Verminephrobacter eiseniae EF01-2: one gene and its partner. The protein of the gene in region 1 interacts with the protein of each later gene in a pairwise test. Links are inferred from orthologs where the notes say so. Each region holds a gene or a part of one and is shown on either strand. Other genes may lie near its edges.

What was found. The genes of interacting proteins can lie anywhere in the genome.
Region 2: the proteins of secD (region 1) and pheT interact in binary tests that used the Escherichia coli proteins (3 or more experiments, as listed by UniProt). The link is inferred for Verminephrobacter eiseniae EF01-2 from one-to-one orthologs.

What each region holds. Positions count from the first base shown.
Region 1 is NC_008786.1:4,480,900-4,484,220, forward strand. The notes cover bases 34-2,997. They hold secD (protein translocase subunit SecD), read right to left. Parts: upstream 2,489-2,997; coding sequence 578-2,488; downstream 34-577. Other genes in these bases: secF (protein translocase subunit SecF), read right to left, coding at 34-565; yajC (preprotein translocase subunit YajC), read right to left, coding at 2,519-2,854. In the rest of the region: more of secF, read right to left, coding at 1-33. UniProt on the Escherichia coli protein: Part of the Sec protein translocase complex. Interacts with the SecYEG preprotein conducting channel. SecDF uses the proton motive force (PMF) to complete protein translocation after the ATP-dependent function of SecA.
Region 2 is NC_008786.1:3,443,726-3,447,208, forward strand. Bases 50-3,175 are described here. They hold pheT (phenylalanine--tRNA ligase subunit beta), read left to right. Parts: upstream 50-442; coding sequence 443-2,908; downstream 2,909-3,175. Other genes in these bases: pheS (phenylalanine--tRNA ligase subunit alpha), read left to right, coding at 50-417; VEIS_RS15045 (integration host factor subunit alpha), read left to right, coding at 2,929-3,175. Outside these bases: more of pheS, read left to right, coding at 1-49; more of VEIS_RS15045, read left to right, coding at 3,176-3,255; VEIS_RS15050 (MerR family transcriptional regulator), read left to right, coding at 3,355-3,483.

The DNA.
Region 1 (3,321 bases):
ACTGGAAGAACGCAAAAAAGCCCAGGATGATCACCACGTCATGCAGGTTGGCGATGATGGCGGCGACACCGAACTTCCATTCGAAGCGCAGCGCCAAGTAGATCACGATGCCGATGACCACCATGGCCAGCGCCATCAGGCCGCCGTGCACCAGCTCCTCGCCCACCTGCGGGCCGACAAACTCGGTGCGGCGCAGTTTGACCTGCGGGTCCACGGCCTGGAGCGCAGCCAGCACCTGCTCGCTTTGCCGGGCCGAGGTCAGGCTCTTGTCCATGTCCTTGTTGAGGGTCGGCAGGCGGATCATCACGTCACGGGCGGTGCCGAAGTTCTGCACCTGCACCTCGGGGTAGCCCAGCGCGGAGACCGTCTGACGGATCTTGGCCAGATCGGCGCTCTGGCCGTAGGCCAGTTCCATCACCGTGCCGCCGGTGAACTCCACCGACAGGTGCAGACCCCGGGTCAGCAAGAAGACGACCGCCAGCGCAAAGGTGATGAAGGAGATCGCGTTGAAGACCAGCGCCTGCTTCATGAAGGGGATGTCTTTGCGGATGCGGAAAAATTCCATGGTCGCCGTTCCTTATGCGCTTTGATTGATGTTGACCACGGCGCTGTCGGCCTCGGGCTTCCAGACCTGGCCTATGGCCAGGCTCTTGAGCTTTTTCTGGCGCCCGTACCACAGGTTCACCAAAGCGCGCGAGAACAGCACGGCCGAGAGCATGCTGGTCAAGATGCCGATGCAGTGCACCACGGCAAAGCCGCGCACCGGGCCGGAGCCAAAGGTCAGCAGGGCCAGGCCGGCAATCAGGGTGGTGACGTTGGAATCGACGATGGTGGCCCAGGCGCGCTCGTAGCCGGTGTGGATGGCCGCCTGCGCGGAGATGCCCGAGCGCAATTCTTCGCGGATGCGCTCATTGATCAGCACGTTGGAGTCGATCGCCACGCCGATCGCCAAGGCCATGGCGGCGATGCCCGGCAAGGTCAGCGTGGCCTGCAGCATCGACAGCACGGCCACCAGCAGCAGCACGTTGACCGCCAGTGCGATGCTGGAGAACAGGCCAAACAACTGGTAGTAACAGCACATGAACAGCGCAATCGCCGCCAGACCCCAGACCACGCTGTGGATGCCGCGCTCGATGTTGTCCGCGCCCAAGGTCGGGCCGATGGTGAACTCTTCGATGATTTCCATCGGCGCTGCCAGCGAACCGGCGCGCAGCAGCAACGCGGTGTCGTGGGCCTCGTCCGTGCTCATGCTGCCGGAGATCTGCACGCGACCGCCGCCGATCTCCGAGCGGATCACCGGGGCCGTGACCACTTCGCCCTGGCCCTTCTCGAACAGCACGATGGCCATGCGCTTGCCCACGTTCTCGCGCGTGACATCGCGAAAGATGCGCGCGCCCTTGGCGTCGAGCGTCAGGTTGACGGTAGGCTCCTGGGTCTGGCCATCGAAGCCGGGCTGCGCGTCGGTCAGGTTCTCGCCGGTCAGGACGACCTGCTTTTTGACGATCACCGGCTGGCCGTTGCGCTCCGGGTAGCGTTCCGACCCCAAGGGCAGCGGAACGCGCCCGCTGGCGGCGCTGCGCGCCTCGGTGCTTTCGTCGACCATGCGCACTTCCAGTGTCGCGGTGCGGCCCAGGATGTCCTTGGCCTTGGCCGTGTCCTGCACGCCGGGCAGTTGCACCACGATGCGATCCTGGCCCTGCTGCTGTATCACGGGCTCGGCCACGCCGAGTTCGTTGATCCGGTTGTGCAGCGTGACGATGTTCTGCTTGAGCGCCTGCTCCTGCACGAGGCGCGTGGCCTCGGGCTTGATGAAAGCGCGCAGCCTGAACCCGCCGCCGGCGCTGTCGGCGCCGTCTTCGGGCCGGCTGCTCAGTTGCAGGTCGGTGAGCGACCGGGCAATCGCGTTGCGCGCGGCCGTCAGCGTGGCCTCGTCGCGCACCCGGATGTCGATGTTCTGGCCTTCGCGGCTGACGCCGCCATGGCGTATGCCCTGGTCGCGCAGCAAACCACGGATGTCGCCGGCATAGGACTCGGCCTTTTTCGTCAGCGCGGCCTGCATGTCCACTTGCAGCATGAAGTGCACGCCGCCACGCAGGTCCAGGCCCAGGTACATCGGATTGGCGTGCAGCGCCTTGAGCCAGGTCGGCGAGCGCGAAACCAGGTTCAGCGCCACGATGTACGAGGCATTGCCGGCATCGGGCACCAGGGCTTTTTCGATCGCGTCCTTGGCCTGGAGCTGGGTGTCGGGCGTGTCGAAACGCGCGCGCACCGAATTGCCCTGCAACTCCACGAAGTCGGGCGTGATGCCTGCGGCCTGGAGCGCCTCTTGCACCCGCTGTTGCACGGCGGCGTCGACCGCGACGGCGGTCTTGGCCGACGAGACCTGCACCGCAGGCGCCTCGCCAAAGAAATTGGGCAGGGTGTACAAGACCCCCACCAGCAGCACGATCACCAGGATCGTGTACTTCCAGACCGGGTAACGGTTCATGATCGCGCTTTTGCCTCCAGGCCCGGCGGGTTACTTGACCGAGCCTTTGGGCAGCACCTGCACCACGGCGCTGCGCTGCATTTGCACTTCGACGCCCGGGGCGATCTCGACCTGCAAAAAGCCTTCGGACAGGCGCGTCACCCTGCCGACGATGCCGCCGGTGGTGGCCACTTCATCGCCCCGGGCCAGCGCCTCGATCATCGTGCGGTGCTCCTTTTGGCGCCGCATCTGGGGGCGGATCATCACCAGATAAAGCACCACCATCATCGCGGCCGGCAAAGCCAGGCTGCTGAGCATCGACATCATGTCGCCACCGCCTGCGGCAGGTGCAGGCGCGGTTTGGGCAAAAGCGGAAGATATGAACACAGACGGGACTCCACAACGGATGGTCGAAATACCCTGAGCCGCCAGGGGCCGGCGCCAGGGCAAAATGCCGGCCAGGGCACGGATGTCCCGGGCCAGGCGCCGGTCATGGCGCCCAGCCGGGCACAGCGCCTGTCAGGGCGCGCGGCCGGGTATTGTATGCGGCAGGGCGCAAGGCCCGTTCGGGGCAATAACCCAGCGTTCCGGTACGGCGCCAGCGGGCGCTGGCCATCGCCCCCCGGTGCGGGCGCGCCCGGCCCGTTCCGTGCCGCCACCGGCCGGGTCAGGCCCGGTGCCGGCTGGCCGCAGCGCAGCGGCGCCAGCGCTTCGGGCCAGGAGACATCCTGTGTCAACCCCCCGCCGTTTTGCCAAGCCACTGTGCGCCGCCTGGCCGCCCGCAGGCGCTCATTCCGCAGCCGAAGGTGAAGGTGAAGGTGAAGGTACCCCAGTGAACCCTTTGGCAGTGGACC
Region 2 (3,483 bases), 1.0 Mb from region 1 along the record:
CGCATCGACAGCGACGCCACGCACTCGCCGATGTTCCACCAGTGCGAGGGCCTGTGGATCGGCGAGAACGTGGGCTTCAAGGACCTGAAGGTCATCTTCACGGGCTTTTGCCGCAGGTTTTTTGAAAGCGATGATTTGGTGCTGCGCTTTCGTCCCAGTTTTTTCCCCTTTACGGAGCCCAGCGCCGAGATCGACATCCGGTTTCAGACCGGCCCGCTGGCTGGCCGCTGGCTGGAAGTGGCCGGCTCGGGCCAGGTGCACCCGAACGTGGTGCGCAACATGGGACTGGATCCCGAAAAGTACATCGGCTTTGCCTTCGGCATGGGGCTGGACCGACTGACCATGCTGCGCTACGGCGTCAGCGACCTGCGCCTGTTCTTTGACGGCGACATCCGTTTTCTGTCGCAGTTCCGGTAACGCCGATCCGTACAAGAGTCTGACCATGCAATTTCCCGAATCCTGGTTGCGCGAGTTCTGTAACCCGCCGCTGACCACGGTCGAACTGGCGCAAACGCTGACCATGGCCGGCCTGGAGGTGGAAGCACTGCGCCCCGTGGCGCCCCCTTGCACCCGGGTCGTGGTGGGCCACATCAAGGCGGTCGCGCAGCATCCCGAGGCCGACCGCCTGCGCGTGTGCCAGGTGGACGTGGGGCAGGGTGGCGCTCTGCTCAACATCGTCTGCGGTGCGCCCAATGCCCGGGTGGGCATCAAAGTGCCTTGCGCATTGGTCGGCGCAGAACTGCCAGCCGGAGATGACGGCCAGCCTGTCCGCATCGAACTGGGTCAACTGCGCGGCGTGCCCAGCCAGGGCATGCTGTGCTCGGCCCGCGAACTCAGGCTGTCCGAGGAGCATGGCGGCGGTTTGCTGGAACTGGACGCATCGGCCCCCCTGGGCCAGGACATCCGCGTGCACCTGGATCTCGACGACATGCTGTTCACCCTCAAGCTCACGCCCAATCTGGCGCATTGCCTGAGCGTCCATGGCATTGCGCGCGAAGTCTCGGCACTGACGGGCGCTGCGCTGCAGCAGCCATCGTTTCCCGCAGTCGCCGCCAGGATTGCCGACAAACTGCCGGTGCAGGTCAGTGCCACTGACCTGTGCGGGCGCTTTTCCGGCCGCATCGTGCGCCATCTGAACCCGCATGCCACCACGCCGCAGTGGATGCGCGAGCGCCTGGCCCGCTGCGGCCAGCGCAGCGTAGCGCCACTGGTGGACATCTCCAACTACGTGATGTTCGAGCTCGGCCGGCCATCGCATATTTTTGACCTCGACAAGATCTGCGGCGGGCTCCATGTGCGCTGGAGCAAACCTGGCGAGCAGCTCACATTGCTCGATGGCAACCGCATCACGCTCGACGACAAGGTGGGCGTGATTGCCGACGACGAGCAGGTCGAATCGCTGGCCGGCATCATGGGCGGCAACGCCACGGCCGTGTCGGAGCAGACCCGGCATATCTACATCGAGGCCGCCTTCTGGTGGCCCAAGGCGGTGGCAGGGCGCTCGCGGCGCCTGAACTGCGCAACCGATGCCGGCCACCGCTTCGAGCGCGGCGTCGACCCGAGCCTGACCGTAGAGCATATCGAACGCATCACCGCGCTGGTCAGCGCCATCTGCGGCACGCCGCAGACAGCCTGCGGCCCCATCGACGACCAGTGCCTGAACCTGCCTGTGCCGCAGCCTGTCACGCTGCGCGTGGCGCGTGCGGCCAAGGTCATCGGCATGCCGCTGACGCAGCAGCAATGCGCCGACGCACTGCAACGCCTGGCCTTGCCGATGGTGCAGGGCGATGGCCAGCTCACGGTCACGCCACCGGCCCACCGCTTTGACCTCACGATAGAGGAAGACCTGATCGAAGAAGTCGCGCGCATGGTGGGCTACGACAAACTGCCGGCCACGCCCCCGCTGGCACCCATGGCCCCCCAACTCGCCGCCGAGGCCAGGCGCAGCCCATTCGCCGTGCGCCGCGCGCTGGCCGGCGCTGGTTACCAGGAAACGATCAACTTCAGCTTTGTGCCAGAGCGCTGGGAACTGGAACTGGCGGCCAATCCGCAGCCGATCCGGCTGCTCAACCCGATTGCCAGCCAGATGAGCGTCATGCGCTCTACTTTGTTTGGCTCGTTGCTACAGGTTTTGAGGTTCAATCTGGACCGCAAGGCCGCGCGTGTGCGCGTGTTCGAGTTGGGCCGGGTGTTCCTGCGCGCTGACGACATCAAGAACACCGACACCACGGTGGCGGGCATCCACCAGCCCCTGCGCGTGGCGGGCCTGGCCTATGGCCCGGGCGACATCCTGCAATGGGGACGCAAGGAGCAGGCCATCGACTTCTTCGATGTCAAGGGTGATGTGCAGGCCCTGCTGGCGCCACTGTCTGCCGACTTTGAAGCGGCAAGCCATCCGGCCCTGCACCCTGGCCGCTGTGCGCGCGTGCTGCTGAACGGGCGCGCCATCGGCTTTGTCGGCGAGTTGCATCCGCAGTGGCGCCAATCCTGGGAACTGCCCCAGGCCCCGGTGCTGTTCGAGCTCGAACTCGACGCCGTGCTGCAACGCGAGGTGGCCCGCTTCCGGCCCGTGGCCCGGCATCAGGCCGTCGAGCGCGACCTGGCCGTGGTAGTGGCCGAGCGCGTGACACATGCCGACATCATGGCCGCCGTGCAACGGGCCGCACCCGACACCATGCGCTCGGCCGTGCTGTATGACATCTACCGCCCCAAGGCGCCGCGTGCCGGTGAACATGCCGCTGAACCGGCGCCCGCAACCGGATTGGCCCCCGGTGAGAAAAGCCTGGCCCTGCGCCTGACCCTGGCCAGCGACGAAGCCACACTCACCGAAACCCGGATCGATACCGCCGTGCAGGCCGTGGCCGACCAACTGGCCCGGTGCACAGGCGCCCGGCTGCGTGCCGGATGACGCCCGATGGGAGTGATGCCATGATCGAATTTGCAGTAGAAAACCTGGAGACACCGGCGCTGACGAAAGCACAGTTGGCCGAACTACTGTTTGATCAGATCGGCCTGAACAAGCGCGAGTCCAAAGACATGATCGACGCGGTTTTCGATCTGATTGCGCAAAGTCTGGTCGACGGCAAAGACGTCAAGTTATCGGGCTTCGGCAATTTTCAGATCCGCACCAAAGCGCCCAGACCCGGGCGCAACCCGCGCACGGGCGAAGCCATCCCCATCCAGGCACGCCGCGTCGTGATCTTTCATGCCAGCAGCAAGCTCAAGGAACAGATACAGACAGCCGCGATCGGATAAATTGGAGACCGCCTTTGTCGCAATCTGGACACCAACTGGCTGGCGGTACCGGCGTGTCTGCGGTAGGCTTGCCAGCTTTCTGGTCTGAACCCGCAATCCATGGGCCACCACCTTCCCGCCATCCCTGCCAAGCGCTACTTCACCATTGGTGAGGTCGCCCAACTGTGCGGCGTCAAACCCCATGTGCTGCGTTACTGGGAGCAGGAGTTCTCCCAACTGCGCCCGATG